DNA from 4 places in the Sporosarcina sp. Y352 genome. Region 1 is predicted to be linked to each of the others. Evidence: riboswitches for the same ligand, from Rfam matches in the RefSeq annotation. Region 1 holds a riboswitch; each other region holds the start of a gene.

What was found. Region 1 has a riboswitch for thiamine pyrophosphate ahead of thiT (energy-coupled thiamine transporter ThiT). Riboswitches for the same ligand answer to the same signal wherever they lie in the genome.
Region 2: linked by a shared signal. The riboswitch ahead of AC1TO6_RS02560 (acetylornithine deacetylase) and the one ahead of thiT (energy-coupled thiamine transporter ThiT) in region 1 are both predicted to bind thiamine pyrophosphate.
Region 3: linked by a shared signal. The riboswitch ahead of AC1TO6_RS10255 (thiamine phosphate synthase) and the one ahead of thiT (energy-coupled thiamine transporter ThiT) in region 1 are both predicted to bind thiamine pyrophosphate.
Region 4: linked by a shared signal. The riboswitch ahead of tenA (thiaminase II) and the one ahead of thiT (energy-coupled thiamine transporter ThiT) in region 1 are both predicted to bind thiamine pyrophosphate.

Annotation. Positions count from the first base shown of each region.
Region 1 covers NZ_JBXCJE010000014.1:35,163-40,994, reverse strand. The annotation lists gene AC1TO6_RS18025 (amidase family protein) at 1-793, shown strand, start outside; gene AC1TO6_RS18020 (DEAD/DEAH box helicase) at 871-2,013, shown strand; gene map (type I methionyl aminopeptidase) at 2,077-2,823, opposite strand; gene AC1TO6_RS18010 (hypothetical protein) at 2,930-3,046, opposite strand; gene AC1TO6_RS18005 (magnetosome magnetite crystal formation protein family) at 3,111-3,452, opposite strand; TPP riboswitch at 3,560-3,662, shown strand; gene thiT (energy-coupled thiamine transporter ThiT) at 3,745-4,302, shown strand; gene AC1TO6_RS17995 (tryptophan-rich sensory protein) at 4,341-5,072, opposite strand; gene AC1TO6_RS17990 (M3 family oligoendopeptidase) at 5,234-5,832, shown strand, end outside.
Region 2 covers NZ_JBXCJE010000001.1:484,449-490,280, reverse strand. The annotation lists gene AC1TO6_RS02565 (NADP-dependent oxidoreductase) at 1-861, opposite strand, end outside; TPP riboswitch at 1,490-1,592, shown strand; gene AC1TO6_RS02560 (acetylornithine deacetylase) at 1,800-3,077, shown strand; gene AC1TO6_RS02555 (LLM class flavin-dependent oxidoreductase) at 3,195-4,259, opposite strand; gene AC1TO6_RS02550 (NAD(P)-dependent oxidoreductase) at 4,283-4,924, opposite strand; gene AC1TO6_RS02545 (Rrf2 family transcriptional regulator) at 5,054-5,482, opposite strand; gene AC1TO6_RS02540 (EcsC family protein) at 5,674-5,832, opposite strand, start outside.
Region 3 covers NZ_JBXCJE010000005.1:103,338-109,169, forward strand. The annotation lists gene AC1TO6_RS10250 (YebC/PmpR family DNA-binding transcriptional regulator) at 1-678, shown strand, start outside; TPP riboswitch at 752-860, shown strand; gene AC1TO6_RS10255 (thiamine phosphate synthase) at 1,273-1,875, shown strand; gene thiO (glycine oxidase ThiO) at 1,859-2,959, shown strand; gene thiS (sulfur carrier protein ThiS) at 2,922-3,128, shown strand; gene AC1TO6_RS10270 (thiazole synthase) at 3,125-3,898, shown strand; gene AC1TO6_RS10275 (ThiF family adenylyltransferase) at 3,895-4,911, shown strand; gene AC1TO6_RS10280 (toxic anion resistance protein) at 4,966-5,832, opposite strand, start outside.
Region 4 covers NZ_JBXCJE010000001.1:306,707-312,538, forward strand. The annotation lists gene AC1TO6_RS01625 (AAA family ATPase) at 59-3,136, opposite strand; gene AC1TO6_RS01630 (exonuclease SbcCD subunit D) at 3,133-4,293, opposite strand; TPP riboswitch at 4,442-4,545, shown strand; gene tenA (thiaminase II) at 4,653-5,345, shown strand; gene AC1TO6_RS01640 (ABC transporter ATP-binding protein) at 5,332-5,832, shown strand, end outside.

The DNA.
Region 1 (5,832 bases):
ACTATCCAATACGCAAGATACACCAGGACCAATGGCGAGGACTGTAAGAGACGTGGCTATTACATTTAGTCTGCTAATCGGTTCAGACCAGGAAGACTCTGCAACTGCTGGCGCATCCAGTTTAGACGAAGTCGATTGGATGTCTATCCTCGATACCAGTGCGCTAGAAGGTGTCCGACTTGGCGTTGCCCGCTCAATCTTTGAACGGGAAGCATCGACAGAACGTTTGTCTTTATTTGACATGGCACTCAGTAAACTTGAAGAAGCAGGCGCTGTGATAATCGATGCTATCGACTTGGGTACAATGGAAAATGACCTTGGCTACAACGTACTTCTATACGAGTTTAAGGCATCACTGAACGCTTATCTGGGAGGAACACCAGTGACAAACTCGATTCGCACATTGGCAGACATCATCCGTTTCAACAATGAACACGCAGATGAGACATTGAAGTACGGTCAAGTAATGTTGGAGAAGGTTGAGCGGACAAGCGGGACACTAACGGAACGTGCTTATATCGAGGCGCTTCTTCGTAATCGTCATCTAGCGGGTGACATTGCACTTGGAAAAGTGCTTGAAGAGCACGATATTCAAGCGCTGGTTTTTCCGCAAGATCATGGATGCAGTTTCGGAGCGGCAGCAGGCTTTCCGTCCATTACGGTCCCTGCGGATTATACAGAAGTAGGCGAGCCATTCGGTTTAACATTTTCGGGTAAAGCATTTACTGAACCGGAGCTTATAGGTTTTGCTTATGCATTCGAACAGCGTGTCAATGCAAGACGAAAACCTTAAACAGTTTTGTCAGAAATAGAGTCTCCAAGGGCGTATTATGATAAACTGAAGAGATTAGAGTGAAAGTAGGGATAATGATGTCCTTCTTAGAGAATTTTGACGATATGATCAAAGAAAAATGGAAATTTGAATATGAAATGCCTATCCAGGAAAAAATGATTCCAGAAATGATTGCAGGCAAAGATATCGTGGCAGAATCACCGACTGGTTCGGGTAAGACACTTGCATTTGTACTACCGCTTCTACAATTGGTCGATGGCGATAAAAAACAGACACAGGCATTGATTATTACACCTTCTCAGGAGCTGTCGATGCAAATCGTCAACGTTATCAGAGAATGGGTGACAGGGACAGGTATTACTGTGACACAATTAATTGGCGGGGCTAATATGCAGCGTCAGATTGAACAGTTGAAGAAAAAACCGACAATCGTTGTTGGAACACCCGGTCGTTTGGCTGAACTCATTAAAGTGAAAAAATTAAAGATGCACGATATCCGTCACATCGTACTCGATGAAGGCGACCAGCTGCTAGCGCGTGATCATCGCGTTATCGTTAAAAGTATGATTGAGGCGGCAAATCCGGAAAGACAAGTTGTTGCCGTATCTGCAACAATAACAGATGAAATTGAAATTGTTGCTAGCAAGTTTATGAATAATCCAATTCGCATCCAAGTTGGCCCGGAAGAAATGCCGAAGTCAGGTACCGTCGTCCATTCATTTGTTAAGACAGATGCACGGGACAAAACGGATGTATTGCGTGGAATTTCTTATTTGAAGGGAATTCGTGCTCTTGCATTTATTAACAATGTGGATCAGCTTCGCATGAAAGAAATGAAGCTCAAGTATAACGAAGCACCAATAGCAGTCCTTCATTCAGAAATGACAAAATTTGAGAGACAGCAAACATTGGAAAGTTTCCGTAAAGGTGAATTACAGATTTTAATAGCAACAGATTTGGCTGCACGAGGACTGGACATCGATGGGTTGACGCATGTTATCCATGTAGATGTGCCTCACACAGTTGAACAGTACTTGCACCGCTCTGGTAGAACAGGACGTGCAGGCGGAGATGGAGAAGTATTGACGCTATTATCATATGCGGAAGAACGTGATTACCGCAAGCTGACAAAAGGTATTAAAACGGTTCAAAAAGTATGGTATAAAGGCCACCTTGCAGAAGGTAATTCGAAAACTATTGGACTTCCCAAAAAGAAATGAAAAAAAGGCTGTCCCCGTCAACCCAACTACATTGGATTGACGGGGAACAGCCCTTTTTTGTTATTAGAGTTGTGTCAGTATAATTGGTTCACCTTTTGTAACGATAATCGTATGCTCGATTTGTGCAACGAGCGACTTGTCAGGTGTGATGAAGGTCCATCCATCCCCAGACTCGATGATATGCTCTGCTTTTTCAGAGATAAAGGGCTCAACCGCTAGAACCATTCCTTCTTTCAGAAGTGTCTTATCCCAAGCATCATAATAGTTGAGCACGTGGGATGGTTCTTCGTGCAATGCTTTCCCGATGCCGTGGCCAGTCAAGTTCTTGATGACCTTCAAGCCGTGTTCTTTTGCTTCGCGTTCAACCGCTTTTCCAATTTGATTTAAACTGGAACCGGCTTTGACCTTCGTCATTGCACGCTCAAATGCACTTTTAGCTACATCACATAGCTGCTGTTTCTTTTCATCAGGCGTACCGACGACAAAAGAAATACCAGTATCAGCGAAGTATCCATTATATGAACCGGAGACATCGATGTTAACGAGATCTCCATCTTCTATAACGCGGGAACCTGGCATGCCATGCGCAACTTCACTGTTGACGCTAATGCATGTATTTCCAGGGAAGTCATATTCTGCAATCGGTCCTGAAATTGCGCCTTTCTCTTTGAAGAGACGTCCGCCTATGTCATCAATTTCTTTTGTTGTTTTACCGGGGATTGTCGCTTCTTTCATCACGTCTCTGATTTCGGCTACAATTTTGCCGATTTTTTTTAAAGCTTCAATTTCCTCTACCGTTTTTGCAATCATTATTTCCAAGTCCTTTCTACCGTGCATTCTTTTCTATATCATACTATATCATAATGAACGGAACAAAAAAGTCTACAAACCATAAAAATGTTTGTAGACCATCTTATTATCTTCTCGGTTTTATTGTACCTGTTGTTTTTTTGCTTGACATGGCTTTTTTCACAATCGGGTAGATAATGGGCGCAAATTTCATAGCGGTTTTCAAAAGTTTTCCAATCTTCATAAATAATCACTCCTAGTAAAAGCATATATTTATCATTTTCCCGAAATAGAGGTTTAGTAAACATTCATCTCAATACCTTAACACCTTGAAAAACATTCCATACTAGAATGGCCATAAGCAGTAGTCCATAGATAAGCATGAATAAGAATGGCGTAAGTTGCCAAAATCCGAAGTTTGTGCTCGGCATTCCATTGATACTTTCCGTAAAGGAAAACATTGAAAAAGAAAATATGACAATTGTAGCAATAAGGAGGATGACAGGAACAAGGTGTGAAACTAAGGAACGTTTTGCATGGGATTTCACTTCTCGATCATCTGTAACCAAATAAACAATGACGGGAAGAAGCAAAGGGGAGAAGAAGACACTAAAATAGCATAGAGCAGCTAATAGTTTACTGTTTGTCATGTAGATTCCTCCGTTCAACTTTTACTATATAGGAAAATCACTATGTCTGTTAATCATCTTGCTTATAGGATTACCCTCCTATACAATGAAATAGACATTTGAATAACTTTAACCACAAGGGGTGCCTGTTTTGGCTGAGATTGGACATGAAGTTCTGACCCTTAGAACCTGTAAGATTATTCTTGCGTAGGAATGTGGATGGAAACTGACATATTTGATGTCCCATTCTATCCGGGATGTCTTTTTTTATGCCCACATCCTGCGCTACAACTAGGTAGGAGGAGAGTTTGAGATGGATAGGAAAAGGCTTCAATTATTACTTGAGGTTGCTATTTTAGGAGCAATTTCTTTTGTTCTAGATAAAATCGGATTTTCAATGCCTCAAGGCGGATCGGTTACGTTGTCAATGCTACCGGTAGTTGTTATGGCATTCCGCTGGGGAATTGCAGGCGGTATGCTCACAGGTTTTGTAAGTGGACTGCTGCAGTTGGTAACAGGGGGCTATGTATTAAACCCTGTTCAGGCGGCGCTCGATTATTTCGTGGCTTATGCCGTTGTGGGTTTGGCAGGCGTAACACTAGCCTGGCTGTTAAGTAGTAAAACAAAAGGTAAGAATGGTTCAGTGGTTGCCGCAATCGTCGTTGGGACAATCATAGGGGGGCTTCTACGATACCTGATTCACTTCATCGGTGGAATTGTTTTCTTTGCTTCCTATGCGCCTGAAGGACAGCCTGTCTGGTTATATTCTCTTGTTTATAACGCTTCCTATATGATCCCTGCAATTATATTGACGGCAATCGTTGCGTCCATATTATTTACTACAGCACCCCGGCTACTTGAGCCTAAATAAGAAACCGCCGTCCTTCCTTATGGAAGAATGGCGGTTTCTTATTTGGTTGCAAACGATTTTCTTTTGATGACCAGGAGGCCGATAATGGCGGCTGCAAGAAACAGAGCTGCGGTAGTAACAAATAACTCATTTACACCATTTTTTACAGCGATACCGATAAATGCCCAAACAAAGACGAGAGCTAGAGAAATATCTGCATAATAGTATAGGTAATGAAGAGCAATTGCAGTAGCAATGGTCAAGTAAATGACGGTCCATAATGGGGTACTTAATCCCAATCCACTCCACTCATGCAAAGTAAGGACATAACTGATATTTGTAATTGCTGCGACAAAAGTCCATCCAAGATAGACTGCAATTGGAACCCTACCGAAAAAGGAATTATCTTTTTTGGAGTAGGTAAAATAAATGGACAATAGCGCTAACAGAAGTCCTAATATGATAACAATCGTCCATTCAAAATAACCGAAATGCCAAAGTAGAATCCAAGCGATATTAAAAAGACAGCTGATTACAAAAAAAACTGCTCTACGGTTGAACAATGCATGTTCAACGTTTGCCTTATTCCGTATGAAGCCATATAACCAGAAAGCCATTAGCATATATATAACTGCCCATATTGAAAAGACATAATCAGCTGGTGTAAATAATACCGGTAAACTATTTGAGATTTCACCAGTTGTTTTTCCATTGATAGGTAATATATTTGCAGTTGCGTTGACAACAATAACTGCAATGAGTGAAAGTACCATGAGTAGTATTCTAAACATATTTAAATCCCCCTACTGAATAGTATACAGAGGAAAGCTGTACCCTGCGAAGGAAAGTATGAACCTTCCGTCACAATTGCATAATTTCGCATACCGAAGATTCATGTTATAATTAAATGGTGTTTTTAGAAGATTTAGAATGAAGTGAAGGGGGAATTAATATGGCGCTTAAAAAATATTCGGAAGTCTGGGATCTTGACGTTTTCTTCAAAGGTGGAAGTGAATCAAACGAATTGCGGACACACTTAGATGGTGTAAAGGAGAAAATCAGTTCGTTAGAAGAAACAGCTTCAAAATTTCCAGTTCCCCAGTCTGCAACCGATTCACAAGCCGTTGCAAATCTTATTGAATCACTGGTTGACGCAGCACTTAATATGTCGCAGGCAGGCGCTGTCATTGGCTGTTTCCTCGCGGCTGACACGACTGATAAAAAAGCATTGCAACTGCAAGGGGAAACGGCTTCACTAGGGGCACGCTTCTCAACAGTCTGGCTTATCATTCAACAAACACTTGCTAAAGCTGATGAAGATACATGGAATGGGCTTATGGTATCAGATGAATTAAAAGAATTTGCATTCGTACTGAATGAATGGCGCAAAGAAGTGGAATTGAAATTGTCCGAAGAAGAAGAAAGTATTATCACTTCTTTGAGTGTAGATGGTTATCATGGGTGGGGACAATTGTACGATATGTTGGTCGGTGATATTAAGATAAAAATTGAACTTGACGGAGAAGAAAAAGAACTTTCTGTTGGGCAGGC
Region 2 (5,832 bases), on a different contig from region 1:
TCTTTCAAAATCAGTAGCAAAATCGCCAAGGGTGAAGCCTTGCATCATAGCGCTCGTCTTAATCATAGCCGATTGAATACGTGGTCCAGCATCTTTTCCTTCTGCGTTGTAGGAAGAGATTGATCCGCATAAAGGAATACGGGCATTTCGATTTAGCATAGTAAAAACAGCGTCTGAAATGTCCCCGCCGACATTATCGAAATAGACATCTACTCCGTCAGGAACGGCATTTTTAAGGTCTGTCCAAAAACTTTCTTTTTTATAATTCACAGCCGCATCAAAGCCGAGTACATTCAATAAGTAGTCAATCTTTTCATCTGAACCAGCAATACCTACTACTTTTGCCCCTTTGATTTTCGCGATTTGTCCAACTGCTGAACCAACAGCCCCGGCAGCACCAGAAACGACGACCGTTTCACCTTCTTGAGGTTTTCCGATATCAAGCAATCCAAAATAAGCAGTTAAACCTGTCAAACCGAGAATACCTAAATGTGTTGAAATAGGTGCCAACTTAGGGTCTATTTTGCGAATTTCATTTTCAGTGGCTACGGTATATTCAGCCCAGCTGAGATTTCCAGTAATTACATCACCTTGTTTGAAGGCGTCCGACTGGGATTCAACCACCTCACCCACGACACCCCCAGAAATGACCTTGTTCAATTCAAATGGAGAAATATATGACTTGGCATCTTGCATTCTTCCACGCATGTATGGATCTACAGACAAATAAAGCGTCCGTACTAAAATTTCATTTACTTTTGGTGAGGGAACTGAACTTTTTACAAAGGTAAAGTCTTCTTTGGTAGGCATTCCAGTGGGCCGATTTGCTAGATGAATTTCCTGTTGTATCAATTGTGTCATTGCAATTCCTCCTTTGTAGTTTGCCGAATGAGTTGGCAATAGAAAACCCTAACACTCAGGAGTAACCAAGGTCAATGATTATAGACTGGTGTCTCATCTTCATTGATTTGCTATTTTTCCGAATTGCTATGGTGTTGGCACCGGTGTCATAATCTCAGCAGACACCTGTGGAGGAATCCCAAAATAGTATCCAAAAGTGTTGTAATAATAGTTAACTATAACTATTATGTTATTAATATAAACTAGTGGAGGACTTTAAATAATCCTGAAGAAAAAGCACATACTTTTTTTGGCTTTGACCTTAATAGTGGCTTTACCAACGTCAGCTACTGTTGTATTAGCAACTAACGAGGCGGAAGTTCAAGCTGTTAAACAGAAGAAGTCACGACTGCCGCAAAATTTACGGATATTCCAAATAGCCATTGGGCGAAAAATGAAGTTATGCAACTTGTGGAGATTGCTTCCAAAGCATCGTTTTTATCTAATGAACAGTTAGGATACACAACGAAAATAAAGAACGGATAGCGTAATATTGGATTAACGCAATATCTTCCTGAAGAGGAAGAACGAACGGATGCATTATGAACCTCGTTCTTGGCTTAATCATAAAGAAAACACGAATTGAATAGAAGTCTGCTAGGGGAGCCAATTTGGCTGAGACACATGATGCATGTAAACCCTTCGAACCTGATCTAGTTTATGCTAGCGTAGGGAAGCAACTGAACTCTACATCAAATGAATGTAACTACGTAGAAAACAGCCGCTTTCCGATTATGGAAGGCGGCTGTTTTCTGTTCCATCGCAAATTCAATGAACTAGGGATTTCCCATCATACACGCTTCGGCGCATTCGCTCTGTTAATGCACCGAATTCAATATTGAAATCTATCCAGTACGGATTTACTTTACTAAAAATTAAATAAAGAATGGATGATTGAAATGGAAAATAGTATTAGCAACTTAGTTGATGAACGTCAAGAGGAGTTATTGCAATTACTTGCAGATCTCGTTAGTTTTCCGACAATCAGCCCTCCCGCAAGAAATACAGCCGGGGTGCAGCAGTATATTCAAGAGTTTTTAAAACAAGAAAAATTCGATACAGTCAGTTGGGATGTGTTCCCTGGTGATCCAAACGTGGTAGGCATAAAAAAAGGGACAGATGGAGCTCTGTTTAACAGCTTGCTCATTAATGGTCATATTGATGTTGCGGAAGTTGGGGATGAAACAGAATGGACTGTGCCTGTCTTTGAACTGACAACTAAAGATGGAAATGCATATGGACGAGGAACTTCCGATATGAAAGGTGCAGTGGCAGCGACTTTACTAGCCGTAAAATTATTAAACGAACTAGGTGTGGAACTGAAAGGTGATTTGCAGATTCAGACTGTCATTGGGGAGGAAGCAGGAGAAGCTGGAACACTTTCGTGCATGGAAAAAGGCTATACAGCAGACTTTGCACTCGTCGTCGATAGTAGCGATCGCCAAATTCATGGCCAGGGCGGTGTAATAACCGGCTGGATAACGATTAAAAGTAAGGAAGTTTACCATGATGCAATGAGGATGAGTATGCTTCATGCGGGCGGAAACATTAATGGGGCCAGTGCGATTGAGAAGATGATGAAAGTAATTGCCGGGCTACAAGATTTAGAGCGTCACTGGGCCGTGACAAAAAAATATCCAGGTTTTGCACCTGGTAGCAACACCATCAATCCTGCAGTTATAGAAGGCGGAAGACACGCGGCTTTTGTAGCGGATGAATGCCGGCTTTGGATCACCGTTCACTTTTATCCGAATGAAACCTATCAATCTGTGATAAATGAAATCGAAGAACATTTAAACCATGTAGCAAAAGCTGATCCGTGGTTAAGAGAAAATCCCATTCACTATCGCTGGGGTGGAAAATCGATGATTGAAGAACGCGGGGAAATATTCCCTGCACTTGAAATGAATGAGGGGCATGCGGCCGTTCAACTTCTAGCATACTGTCATGAATACACCGAAAAAAGTCCCGTAATCATCGGCATGTCAAGAACAGTAACAGATGCAGGATGGCTAGGCGAAGCAGGGATTCCCACAGTTATTTATGGTCCTGGGAAGTTGGAAGAGGCCCATAAAGTTGATGAAAAAATAAACATTGGAGAACTAATGGCTTTTACAAAAACGCTTATGATATTTATAAATAAGTGGTGCAATTTAAAAAGAATGGAGAGCAAGTAATCTCCCCATTCATCTAATACTATTATGCTATTATATGTTGCTTAATTAGTAAAGTCATTTCTAATACGTCATCAAATAGTTGGTATGTTTCAAGAGGTAGATGATCAAAGGATAACCTTATCTAGTGGTCTCCCGTCGAACGATTGGAGCTACTTCTGTTGCTAACATTTCAATACTTGCTGCGACTGAAGAAAACGGCAAGCCTCCGATATCCATTTGTGCAATGAAGCGTTGGTGTCCAAATAATTCGTGTTGGTGAAGAATCTTCTCGACTATTTGCTGAGGGCTGCCAACAAATAGTCCGGTTTCGGGACTGGCCATATGGTCGAAATCAGAACGAGAAATTCTCGTACTCATTCCACGTTGTTTGTTCACGTACCCCCAGTAATTTGCATAGTAGGGATAGAAATCGTCTTTTGCTTGTTGTGAAGTCTTTGCTATATACGTGTGTCCAGTTACAGCTATTTTTAAATCCTCTTCAAGATGCCCTGCATCTTTGCCTGCTTGACGATACAAATCAACAAGTGGCTTAAAACGAATTGGGTCGCCGCCAAGTATGGCTAATGCTAAACCAGTTCCAAGTTTGCCTGCTCGTATTGCACTTTCAGGTGTGCCACCGACACCAACCCAAATCGGCAGTTTATCTTGAACAGGCCGGGGGGCAATCATAGAATTAGTTAGAGGCGAACGGAATGACCCATTCCAACTGACGATTTCATTGGCATTCAATTGTTGGAGAAGTCGAATGTTTTCATCGAAGAGCTCGTCATAATTGTTTAAGTCATGGCCGAATAACGGAAAGGATTCTACGAATGCACCACGACCTGTAATAATCTCAGCACGGCCATTCGAAATCAAATCCAGAGTTGCAAAATCCTCGAATAGACGAACGGGGTCGACCGTACTCAAAACAGTCGTTGTACTCGTCAATTTAATACGCTTTGTGTTTTGTGCCACTGCTGCAAGAACAACTGGCGGAGCCGATACTGCATAATCCAAGCGATGATGCTCACCGACACCAAAAATATCAAGTCCGACTTCTTCAGTCAACTTTCCAATCGCCATTACTTCATGAAGGCGCTGTTGAATACTAATTGTGTTTCCTGTTTGAGGATCTGGACCAAGATCCCCGAAGGTATATATTCCAATCTCAATTCCAGATTTCTTGGTTTCTTTTGGCATAGTACTCATCTCCCAAAACTTAGTTATTCTGCTTCAGAAACAAGAGTAAAACGTTCATTTATATGTTGAGGATTCTCGATTTCATCAAGAACTGCGACTGCATAATCTGCATAACTTACGTAGCTATCACCTTTTGAATTTACCATTAAATTGTCTTTTCCTTTTTGATACGAACCCGTTCTTTTTCCTTCAGGATTGAAGAATGCTGCTGGGCTAATGAATGTCCATTTAACTCCACTCGTCTTTTGCAGATCTAGTAAGTTCTGTCCTTGATTGGAAGCAGTTGCAAAGTATTCTTTAGGGAATTCGGGTGTGTCAATTAGGCGGATGGTTTTAGCTTCATCTACAAACAAGCTACCTGCACCACCTATAACAATTAATCTTGTTTTGGGAGCAGCCTTAAACACTTCAATTAATGCTTTTCCAGCATCTACATGGAGGTGTTCTTGTCCTGCAGGTGCGCCAAATGCATTTACGACAACATCAAATTGCTGAATGTCTTCAGCTTGCAGGTTAAATATATCTTTTTCGAGAATGTTCGTTTTTTCCCCAGACATTTTTGCTGCGTTTCTAACGATAGCTGTAACTTCGTGTCCTCGGTCAATCGCTTCTTTTACAATAAGACTTCCTGCTTTTCCTGTTGCTCCGATAATTCCAATGTTCATGATAATTCCTCCAGTTTTTTGGCACATATATACTAATATGCTCCTAATGATTTGTAGCTATTCATGATAACGATTTAGAATGTAACTGTAATGGTTACAGTTACAACGGTAACCAAAAAATCGAATAAACTATCCAATTTTTTGTGTTAATACCGATATTAACTCTTCCATCGAAATTTCATGTAAAACAGATTCCATCGCATCTTGAGCCCGTAGTAAAATCAGTTCAAGAACAGCCTCGATATTGGCACCAACAGGGCAATTTGGATTTGGTTTTTCATGAAATTGAAAAAGCTCGCCTTCTTCTACGACTTCAACTGCCCTGTACACATCGAGCAGGGTAATATCTTTTAAAGATTTTTGAAGTGTAGCTCCTCCAAGACCTCGCCGAACTTGAATAAGTCCTGCGTTTCTTAGTTTACCAATTACTCTTCGTATGACTACAGGATTTGTATTCACACTTTCCGCAATCCATTCAGAAGTGCAAAGCTCGTTTCTTTCGATTGCTACGAGGGATAGAATATGAACTGCAACTGTAAAACGACTACTGATTTTCATTGCAAGTAACCTCCCGATGTAATCATTATAGTTACATCAGATGATGATTGTCAATTTTTATAATTTAAGTGAAGGGGGAATCGTGTGAATCAAGTAGAAATCCCTGTTTTATAGCAGTAAAAAAGTTCGGTTGAATGATATCAGCGGGTCACAAATTTAATGCAAATGATGCATTTGTACATATTGAAGAGTTAGGTAGTTTGGCTTTTAGAACTAACATCATTCCTAAGCCTTTCAATAATTCTTCTTTTTCGGTAAAGCATTTTACCAGCTTCAGCAATATCACTCACAGCAGAGCGATTGATGAATGCGCCGAACACGAGCCCTGCGATAGGTACCATTTGAAATAG
Region 3 (5,832 bases), on a different contig from region 1:
AGAGATGCAGATACAAGCCGTATTTACGCGAAGTTCGGGCGTGAAATCTATGTAGTGGCTAAGCAAGGCGAGCCTGACCCAGAATTGAATCAAGCGCTTAAATTTGTAGTAGAACGCGCGAAAACATATAGTGTCCCAAAGGCGATTATTGACCGCGCGATTGAAAAAGCTAAAGGCGGTTCAGAAGAAAACTTTGACGAACTTCGTTATGAAGGGTTCGGACCGAATGGTTCAATGGTTATTGTTGACACACTGACAAACAACGTCAATCGCACCGCATCGGAAGTGCGTGCTGCTTTCGGTAAAAATGGCGGAAACATGGGCGTTAGCGGGTCAGTTGCCTATATGTTCGAAGCGACAGCCGTTATCGGACTTGAAGGTAAATCGGCGGATGACATTCTCGAACTGTTAATGGATGCCGATGTCGAAGTGCGTGATATCTTGGATGAGGATGAATCCGTCATTATATATGCAGCTCCCGACCAATTCCATGCTGTTCAGGAAGCTCTTAAAAGTGCCGGTATTACAGAGTTTACCGTTGCGGAAATAACAATGCTTGCACAAAATGATTTGACACTTTCACCAGAAGCACTAGTACAATTCGAAAAAATGATTGATACATTGGATGATTTAGAAGATGTTCAACAAGTACATCACAACGTCCACTTAGACGACTAATTTTAATTATTCGCTCTTTCATTCCTTCAAGTGTCATGCTATGCTACTCTTAGATTGACAATTTCATAACATATTCGACCATTAGGGGAATCCTTTTAAAGGACTGAGAAACGAGTTCCACTCCGCTACCCTTATCACCTGAACGGGTTTGTACCTGCGTAGGGAAGTGGCGTGTCTTCTTTTCAGTGCATTCAAATGCCAATGACAGACCACTTTCCATACCAGGAAAGTGGTTTTTTTGTATTCAGAAAAGCGCAAGGCGCCGTTTAGTCCCGACAGGCATAAGTCAATCCAGCGACGTGGCGCTCTTTGTGGATGCGAATCGCTAATCCAGGCTCAGGGCCAGAGGCATCCCCAGAGCGCCAAGCGTTATAAAATGTACACTCTGAATTAAATCTCTCTCAATAATGGACACTCCAGTGAAGGCGCGGCAAAGGGGTAGCCGAAGCCGTGAGCCTGGATGCGAAGCGCTTATCCAGGCTCACGGCCAGAGGCATCCCCAGAGCGCCAAGCGATATATAATCCGTACTCCAAAGCGAATTAAATGGGATTCTTTATTGCACTCGTATATATCTTTCGAAAAGGAGGAATTTGATGAAAGTGATCGCCGTAACAAATGACCGGATGGATAATACGCAATTGGTCAATACACTATTAAAAATCGAATCGGCTATCGACGCTGTCATCTTACGTGAAAAGTCAAAATCGGATTCGGAAGTGATTGATTTGATTCAACAATTAACATTCAATGGATTCGACGGCACTAAAATCATCGTCCACAGTTCGATGGAAATCGCTTCGAATATGGGGCTGAAAAAAGTGCAGCTCCCCGGACATATACCACTATCAGCCGCCAAAACTGACTTCCCTGACCTTTCATTCGGCAAATCCGTCCATTCACTGGCGGAAGCAAAAGCCGCATATGAAGCCGGTGCTGATTGGCTATTATATGGTCATTTGTTCAAAACGGGTTCAAAAGAAGGTTTGATTCCGCGCGGAACGATCGAACTTTTTCAAATGACTGCTTCACTTCCGATTCCGGTCTATGCAATCGGCGGTATACAACCGCACCATCTCTCACAATTGAACCAAGGCGGCGTTTCAGGCGTTGCGGTAATGTCGTCGATTTTCGGAAGCGATAATCCCGAAGTTGCAGCAATTGCTTACCTGGAGGCAAGCTATGTCGCAAAGCGTTGATGTAGCGATCATTGGCGGCGGTATTATTGGTTGTAGCATCGCTTATTACTTAGCGAAAGAAGGCTTGTCCGTACACCTTCTCGAACAGAATGAAATTGCACAGGGTACTACCCGAGCGGCGGGAGGTATGCTCGGTGCACACTCTGAATACCTGAATGATATGTTTTATTCATTCGCGCGTGATAGCCAAGCACTGTATAAGAAATTCCTTAGTAATTTTGGCGGTGACATCGGTTATACGACCGGAGGCATTATCCAACTTGCCCGTTCGGATGAAGAACGGATTGCCTTATCCCGCTGGAATGATGCCGCCTATCTCTCAGCCGTGCAAGTTTGCGAACGGATTCCATATGTCGCATCTCCTGCTTTCGGTGCTTACCTATTTGAAGATGATGTCCATGTTCATCCTGAAAAAACTTGTCTCGCATTTTGTGAAGCAGCTAAAAAATTGGGCGTTGTTGTTTCAGAGCATTTCTATGCAGATAGCATCAAAGATTTGCATAACGGCTATCAGATAACTAATGGTTCATCCATGATTACTGCAAAACACGTAGTCATTGCAGGCGGAGCAGCGAGTGCAAGGCTCATTCCCGCACTTCAAATAACTACAGTGAAAGGACAATGCATGCAACTCGATGCGATGGGTATGCAATTGCCTTATACACTTTTCCATAAAGGCTGTTACATTGTGCCCCGCCCGGATGGGACACTTGTCGTCGGGGCGACGATGGAACAAGATGAATTTGATTTACAGACGACGTATGCCGGAAACCTGGCACTAAAAGACATTGCCGAAGGTTTTATACACGGCCTTTCCCGGCTTCCTGTCCTGTCTAGATGGGCAGGCATGCGTCCGAAAACAGTTGATGATTTGCCATATATCGGACAGGTTCCCGGGAAAGAAAATATGTATATTGCGGCAGGTCATTTCAGAAATGGTATTTTATTGGCACCCGCTACGGCCAATATGATTTACGATATGATCGCCGGAAATGAAATAAACACGGAGCGAATGGATGCATTCAATCCGAAAAGGGGGATTTTTCATGGAACGAACAATCGAACTCAACGGCAACCGGTATGAGATTCCGGCAGAGGTTAGAAATATAGAGGAACTGCTACGTCACCTAGAACTTGCGGAACGTATTGTCATCGTCGAACTGAACAGGGACATTCTCGCGAAAGATGCCTATGACTTGCCTATCAACGACCGGGACCAAATTGAAATCATTCACTTTGTAGGAGGAGGATAATTATGCTGACAATCGGTAATAAAACGTTTAACTCAAGACTACTTTTAGGGACAGGAAAATATCCGTCATTTGATGTACAAAAAGAAGCAGTGCGTGTGTCGGAATCGGAAATTCTGACGTTTGCAGTGAGGCGCATGAATATATTTGAACCGTCACAGCCGAATTTCTTGGAGCAACTCGACTTGTCGAAATATACATTGTTGCCAAACACGGCCGGGGCTAAAACAGCAGAAGAAGCTGTACGCATCGCGAAATTAGCGAAAGCGTCGGGACTTTGCGATATGGTGAAAGTTGAAATTATCGGCTGTGACCGGTCTTTGCTACCCGATCCTGTTGAAACGCTACGCGCGACGGAAATGCTGTTGGATGAAGGTTTCATCGTCCTGCCATACACGTCTGATGATGTTGTGCTTGCCCGCAGGTTATGTGAAATGGGCGTCCATGCAATTATGCCAGGCGCTTCGCCGATTGGATCAGGTCGCGGGATTTTAAACCCACTCAACTTATCCTTCATCATTGAACAATCCAACGTACCCGTTATTATCGATGCGGGAATCGGTTCGCCAAAAGATGCGGCATATGCAATGGAGCTTGGCGCGGATGGGGTTTTATTGAACACCGCGGTTTCTGAAGCTGGGGACCCTGTCAAAATGGCCCTTGCGATGAAACTGGCGATAGAAGCGGGAAGGCTTGGCTATGAAGCTGGACGTATGCCAGAGCGGGATTACGCGGTTGCAAGCAGTCCCACGGAAGGACTTGTAACCAATTGAGTGAAAGATATTCGCGCCAGGAGTTGTTCGCTCCGATTGGTATAGATGGGCAAAAACGGATCCGAGCTGCAAGTATCTTCATATTAGGGGCGGGTGCACTTGGTTCGTCCGGAGCCGAGATGCTCGTCCGTGCTGGCGTCGGGCGAATAACAATCGTCGACCGGGATATCATCGAATGGACGAATCTTCACCGTCAACAACTGTATACCGAGCAGGACGTCGTTGAACAATTGCCGAAAGCCATTGCAGCGGAGAAGCGATTGAAGGCGATTAATAGCGATGTCTTCGTGACGGGAATCGTTGCCGATGTGACCCCTAAAAACGTCCTTGACTTGATGGACGGACATGATGTCATTTTGGACGCGACAGACAATATTGAGACTAGATTGCTGGCAAACGATGCAGCGCTGAAACTCGGGATTCCTTTTTTCATGGGCGCTTGTGTCGGCAGTTATGGACTGACGTTCCCAATTGGGGTAAAAGAACATCAGCCTTGTTTGCATTGTCTACTGGAAACATTGCCTTCCCAGACATTGACGTGCGATACGGTCGGCGTAATCAGCCCGATTGTCGTAACAACCGCGGCCCGGCAAGTTGCAGACTTATTGAAGTATATAACGGGAACACCGTTTGAGCCGAAGCTCGAATCTGCTGACTTATGGACCGGTGATCGCGCTTCAATGGGGGTTGCGAGTATGAAGAAAGCAGGCTGTCCAAGCTGTTCAGAAAATGCCGTGTATCCCTTCCTTTCCGCCCGTGAATCAATGAAAACCGCGGTACTCTGCGGACGTGATACTGTCCAGTTAACTTGGCCAGAAAGCAGAATGTTTGAGCTTGTATCTTTTGCCGGCTCTATCCAAGGAACCGTAACGAAATTAATCCACAATCCGCATCTCGTTGCCTGTGAATACAACGGGCACCGCATCGTTCTGTTCCGTGATGGCCGTATGCTCGTCCACGGAACAAAAGACGTTGTGGTAGCGAAGAAGATTGCTGCAGGATTGCTCGGTTAATTGTTCTACTATACAAAAAAGGGGAGAATCCATAGTATGTGGATTCTCCTTTGTTCACTTACCAAAATTTTTCATGCTATCCTGCAATTGAGCTATCCGTTTCATGCCGTCTTCCCTTGTACGTTTGTTTTCATCTTCAATGGCTCTCGTTTCCTCAAGCCCTTTTACGATTGTGCTCCAGCTTTCTTCAATCGTTTCGATTTTAATACTAGGTCCCCCTGCAGTACGGGCGATATCCACACTTTGTCTAGCAATATTCTGCGAGTTTTTCAGTAACATTTCATTTGTCCTTTTATCGAGTTCAGCCATGGAATCTGCTACTAGCTTTTGTCGTTTTGCAGAAACTGCCTGAATGATACCATTTTTGAATATTGGAATCGTTGTAATGAATGCCGAATTGATCTTCCCGATAAGTTTCGTATTACCGCGTTGTAGGACTCGGAGTTGAGGAGCTGTCTGCAGTGCGACCATTCTCGCCATTTCAAGATCATACACCCGCTCTTCAAGTGCCTGAATCGCATTATTCATAGTATCCAATTCCATCTGTGCTAACTGATCACCGCCAGCTGATCTTTGTTCAAGGGCCGGAACGAGTGCCCGCAACTCTTCGGATTTAATCTGCCCAGCTACAACATACTTTTCAAGTGCCATGTAGTAGTTATAGTTTTGGTCATACATCTCATCCATATTTGTCGTTGAACGAATCATCTCGTCCTTATACTTTGAAATTTCGATGTTTATTCCTTCAATTTCCTTACCGAGCGATTGGTATTTGCCAAACACCTTTTCAATTAACTTATCCCCACGCTTGAAAAATTTCCCCATAAAACCTTTTGGCTTGTCAAAGTCATTTTTATCGAACTTATCCATCGTTTTTCCAAGTTTTCTCAACATTTCGCCTGAATCAGTTACACTTGATGA
Region 4 (5,832 bases), on a different contig from region 1:
GCATTAATTACAATCCCGATTCCGTAAAAAGTTAACTTCACCTAAGCTACTCTATGGTTTACTTGATCAAAAACTTTGCTTGACTATGCCCTTCTTTCGACTTTTTCACTTCAAGAATCGCAGGGAATGCCGCTTTCAGTTCTTCAACGTGAGAAATGACACCAATCATGCGCCCTGACTTTTGCAGGTCAATTAGCGTATCAATCGCTTTGTTCAGTGACTCTTCATCAAGTGAACCGAATCCTTCATCAATGAACATCGTATCAATTGAAACCGATCCTTGGAAGCTTTGAATGACATCCGCCATACCTAATGCCAAGCAGAGGGATGCATTGAACTTTTCACCGCCTGACAGTGTCTTCACATCCCGCGTTTGTCCTGTATAAGCATCGTAAACATCAAGACCTAGCCCACTTTGCCTGCCTCTCACTTCCTGCCTATCACTTCTGATTAAGGCAAATTGGCCATTCGACATTTCTTTCAACCGTTCATTCGCAGATTGAATGATTCGTTCCAAGTACTCAATTTGAATATAGCGTTCGAATGATAGCTTCAATCCGTTCTGTCCTCTAACAACATCGTAAAGGTCAGTAATTTTTCCGTATATCCGCTCAAGTTCAATCACTTTTGCAGACGATTCCACAAGTTTCGTTTTCAAACCAAATGCAATCTTTTCATATTCTGATGATGAATTGTAGTCAGTAAGGGCTGATTCATAGCCATTTTTTAATTCAGTCACTTTTATTTCCAGGGTGGCTAGATCCGTCATTTCTTTTCCTTCAAGCATCAATCGTAACTCTGCTACAGTTTCGCGCAAAGTATGAAGCCGCTGTTTAAACTCCACAACTTGTTCCTTCAATGAATTACGGTCTGCTTCAGTCATTTTTGACTCACGATAAGCCTGTTCAGTCGGAAACGCCGATTTTTGTAAAACTTCTTTGAATCTATTTTCGGCATGGTTTCTCTTCTCTTCTATTTCCTCTAAAGATTTTACTGAATGAATTTCAGAGGATTTTGCCGTTGTCAGTTGCTGTATTGCTTCTTCACGTACTTTCTGCACCGTTTCCCAAGCACTGTCCAACTCCGATTTACTCTTTTCTGTTTCGAGAATTCGCTGCTGTAAAAGAGAATGGATGCGGACGTCTTCCGGGATTGTCTGTACTGTCGATTGCAAAACGGCTAATTGAGTATTGTAAGAAGATTGCTGTTGAAACAATGTCAGTTCCATCTCAGATTTAGTTGTCACGAATCGCGTGGCAATTATTTCTTGCTTTTTTGCTTTCTCTTTTAGTTCAACAAGTAGTTTCCTTTCATTACGAAGAACAGCTACTTCTCTTTCTAAATTTACTTTGGACTCATGCAGATTATTTTCATCTACTTCTATTGTAAGCCGTTTCATTTCTAATTCTATGCCATTTCCCTGTTCGACTGCATTTTGATAGGCGATTGTCGTATTTCGGAATTGCCCCTCGACTTCTGTTAGCCGAGCTTTTTCCGACTCAAGCTGTTCCCTTGATACGACCACTTCAATTGTTTTATGCGATTTGACGGGATGATGTTCGCTTCCACACACCGGGCACGATTCCCCGTCTATAAGTGACTCCGCCAACATCGCTGCCTGGTTATCCAACCACAGTTGTTCCACTGCATCATATTCCGATTTACACGTCTTATAATTCGTTTCTTGGACGCTCTTTTCTTTTTCCAATACATTCACCCGATTTTGCATGGCGATGAATTGATCCAGCACTTTACATTTTTCATTCACTTCATTTAGTTGATCAATACGTTCATCATACATAACAAGCCTTTTTTCAAAGTTATCGATTTCTAGTTTCAAACTGTCAAGCTTACCATTTTCTTCTTCTGTTTTCCCAACCAATGCAGCGAGCTCTTTTTCTAAACGAATGTTTTCTTTTTTCAGTACATCTAAAGCCTCTTCTTTAGCCGCTAAACTTGCAACTGCCGGAAGATAGTCATTTAATCGAGTCAAGTTTTCAGCCAGTTTTTCACGTTGCACTTTTCTTCCTTCTTCAACATGAAATTGGTGTTTAGCATCTTCCATCTTTTCTGCTGCAACCTGCACTGCTTGCTTGGCTATCTGAAATTCATTTGATTTGGTTACAGCTTCCGCTTTCAATGAGAGAAACTGCATCTCGATTTCACCAATGGAAACAGCCCGTTCCGCATTGACTATCTGTTGCTCTTTACGCTCCATAATTGGCAATTGTTCTATTAACCCGTTTAAATTCGACTCTTTTTGCTGCAGTTCAACGAAGCGTTCATTCATGCTTTTCGCAGCGTGATACATTTCTTGCATTTTTGTATGCTTCAAATAGGCGTCATCATAGCTTTTTTTAACGATAACTGTATTTTCTTGATAAAATGTGAGTTCCTCTTCCAATCCTAGTACGACTTGGTTCACGTTATAATATTCATTTGCCAAGACAGTAAAAACTGAGGATTCCCGTTCCGGCAGTAAGGATGTTATTTGACCAATATGCCCTTCGCTTAATTGCATTTCTTTGGTAAGCGTCGCCTGTGCACCGTCTTTCTGCCCTTTCAACTGCTCCACAATTTCACGGTACTGATCCGTCTTGAATATTTTACGCATAATTGTTTCTTTGTTTTCTGTATCAGATGTCAGAAATTTCCGGAACTCTCCTTGAGGCAACATAACAATCTGACTGAATTGCGCCTGTGTGAAACCAATCAGTTCTTCCGCCTTTTTGTTGATTTCAGAAACGATTTGCCTATCGACCAGCGGTACTTCCCCGTTTACCGTAAGTTCATAAAACTCGCTGCGCGCAGTCGTTTCGGACTTGTTTCCTTTTTTCAGATAAGGGATTTGACGCATGATACGGTACTTCTTGTTATGTATCTCAAATGTCAGCTCGACGGCTGTCTGGACTGTATCGTCAGCAAAGTCGCTTCGCATCGCCCGGATATCCGTCCGGTCTTCTCCACTCGCCTGGCCGTACAATGCAAAACAAATTCCATCGAATATCGTCGTTTTCCCAGCCCCGGTCGCGCCTGAAATGACGAATAGCCGATTGTCTTTCAATTCCCTAAAATCGACTGTTTCCATCCCTTTATACGGACCGAACGCTGTCATCGTCAATTGAATAGGTCTCAAAGTCCCGTCGCCTCCTTCTGCATAACTTCATGGAGAACTTGCGCAAACATTTCTTCCGTTTCCGCATCTGCCGCCTCGCCTTTCATTTCTTCGTAAAATGCTTTAAATAATGCTAAATCATCGTGTTTACCATGTTCCGTCCTCTGTTGTTCGTCCACTCTATTCGCAGTCGGCTTGACCATTTTACGCTCAACATGCATCGCATTCGGATAGACCGAACGAACTTTTTCCATTGGAAATAAAACCGGCGTTTCATCCAGCAATTTCACGAAAACATAATCCTCACTTATAGGATGCAATAAGATATCTTCCATCGTACCTTCGACCGTCCGCATATCATGTTCCGGTTTCAACTCACGTTTTTCAATAATGGTGTGTCCATCAGCGTCCATATCGACAATGAAAAAACCTTTTTTATGATGTTCTTCTGAAATCGAATATTTCATCGGCGAACCTGCAAAACGGACTGACTCATTCAATACATAATGCGCCTGATGCAAATGACCAAGTGCCGTGTAATGGAACGGTTCAAAAAGATGTGCCGATACGTATTCCGCACCGCCAATCGCGAGTGGCCGTTCCGAATCACTTGTGTTGTCTTCGCTTTCTCCATGAGGTGTTACAAACGCATGTCCAACAAAAACGTGTCGCGCACTATTTGACATCTGGGAGCGAATCCCTTCTATCACTTTTTTCATCGCGTCATTATGATTCGCAATCGTTTCATCTCCATGTATATGTTTCACGACGGAAGGATCTGCAAATGGAACCAGGTGAAAATGGACTTCGCCGAATTCATCCGTCAAAACGACCGGCACAATAACTTTCGTCAGTTGACCGGCTATATGATAACCGTTTGCTCGCATCAATCCGCTGCCAAAATGGAGACGCCCAGGACTATCATGGTTACCGCTAATAGCGAGGACCGGCGTCCCTAGTTCTATGGTGATTCGTTCGAGCACTTCATCGAGCAACGCAATGGCTTCTGTTGGCGGTACTGCCCGGTCATACAAATCCCCTGCGATGACGACCGCATCGGGCTTCTCCTCTATGATTGCCTCTATAAATTGGTCAAGAACATACCGTTGTCCGTCTGTCATGTAAATGCCTTGAACAAGCTTACCTAAATGCCAGTCTGCAGTATGGAAAAACTTCACTGTCATTTCCCCTTTCAATGATCTTTTCTACTACTTTACAGGACAAACCGAGAAAAATGAAACATGCATTCCTTTTTTCAATTCCAAAATTAAGGTTGACCTCCCAATTTTTCTATGCTTATATTAGAGATGAATCCAATTTCATAAGATCCACCGCTAGGGGTGCTCTAACAGAGCTGAGAGAGGCATGTGTCTTGACCCTTATAACTTGAACTGGTTAATACCAGCGTAAGGAAGAGGTGCTGACACAATATTTCTGCCAGTCTGTTTTTGCAGATACAATTGACAGTCTACAACCCACTTCTTTTTCAAGGAGTGGGTTTTTTGGTTGGCTATCAATTTTAGGGAGTGTTGGAGAGATGAAGTTTACTGACCGCTTACTGGAAAAAATAACACCAATTTGGAGACAGAATCACAGCCATCCGTTCGTTCAAGGGATTGGCAATGGTACCCTAGACCCCGATAAATTTAGATTCTACATGGTACAAGATTATTTATATTTGATTGATTATGCAAAAGTTTTTGCAATTGGTGCTGTAAAAGCCGACGACTTGGAAACAATGGGCAAGTTCGCTACGCTACTTGATGGCACACTGAATACAGAAATGGCACTACATCGTAGTTATGCGCTCCGGTTCGGTATTTCTGAACATGAACTAGAAAATGCAAAGCCCTCTCCTATCGTGCTTGCCTATACGCACTACATGTTACATGTCAGCCAAAACGGTACTGTCGCCGAAGTTATGGCTGCACTTCTTCCATGCGCGTGGAGTTACTGGGAAATAGGTAAAGAGCTAAATGCGATTCCAGGTGCAGCTGAACATCCGTTATACGGTGATTGGATACGCATGTATTCGTCCGAAGATTTCGGCGACCTCGCAATCTGGTGTATCGATTTGATGAATAAATCTGCAGAAGGAAAACCTGAACATGAACTATTAAAGCTCGAAGAAATCTTCCTTAATACAACTCGCTATGAATATATGTTTTGGGATAGTGCCAATACGAAACAGATGTGGCCCGAGGTTGAAAACTCCAATGTTATCGTTTGACAATGTATCATTCGCTTATCATTCAAGCAACAACATACTGGAAAATCTATCATTTAATGTACTACCCGGTGAATTCATTTCAATAATCGGGGTTAGTGGTTCCGGTAAAAGTACCATCTTCCGACTTGTAACAGGATTAGATGAACCTACTTCTGGCACCATTTCACTCGATGGGGTTCAAAACAACCGCCGCCTTGGTAGCGTCGGTTATATGCCGCAGCAGGATTTACTTCTGCCTTGGCGCACGATTTTAGAAAATGCATGTCTCCCACTTGAACTAAAAGGGATGAAACAGCAGTCTGCAAGCAATCAGGTATTACCGTTATTAAAGGAGTTCGGTCTTGGCGGTACAGAAAAAAAATATCCGGCAGAACTTTCTGGCGGGATGAAACAGCGAGTCGCTTTTTTGCGCGCTGTCCTTTCCGGAAATTCCCTTCTCCTGCTGGATGAACCATTTTCTGCATTAGATGCGATAACTAAGTTATCA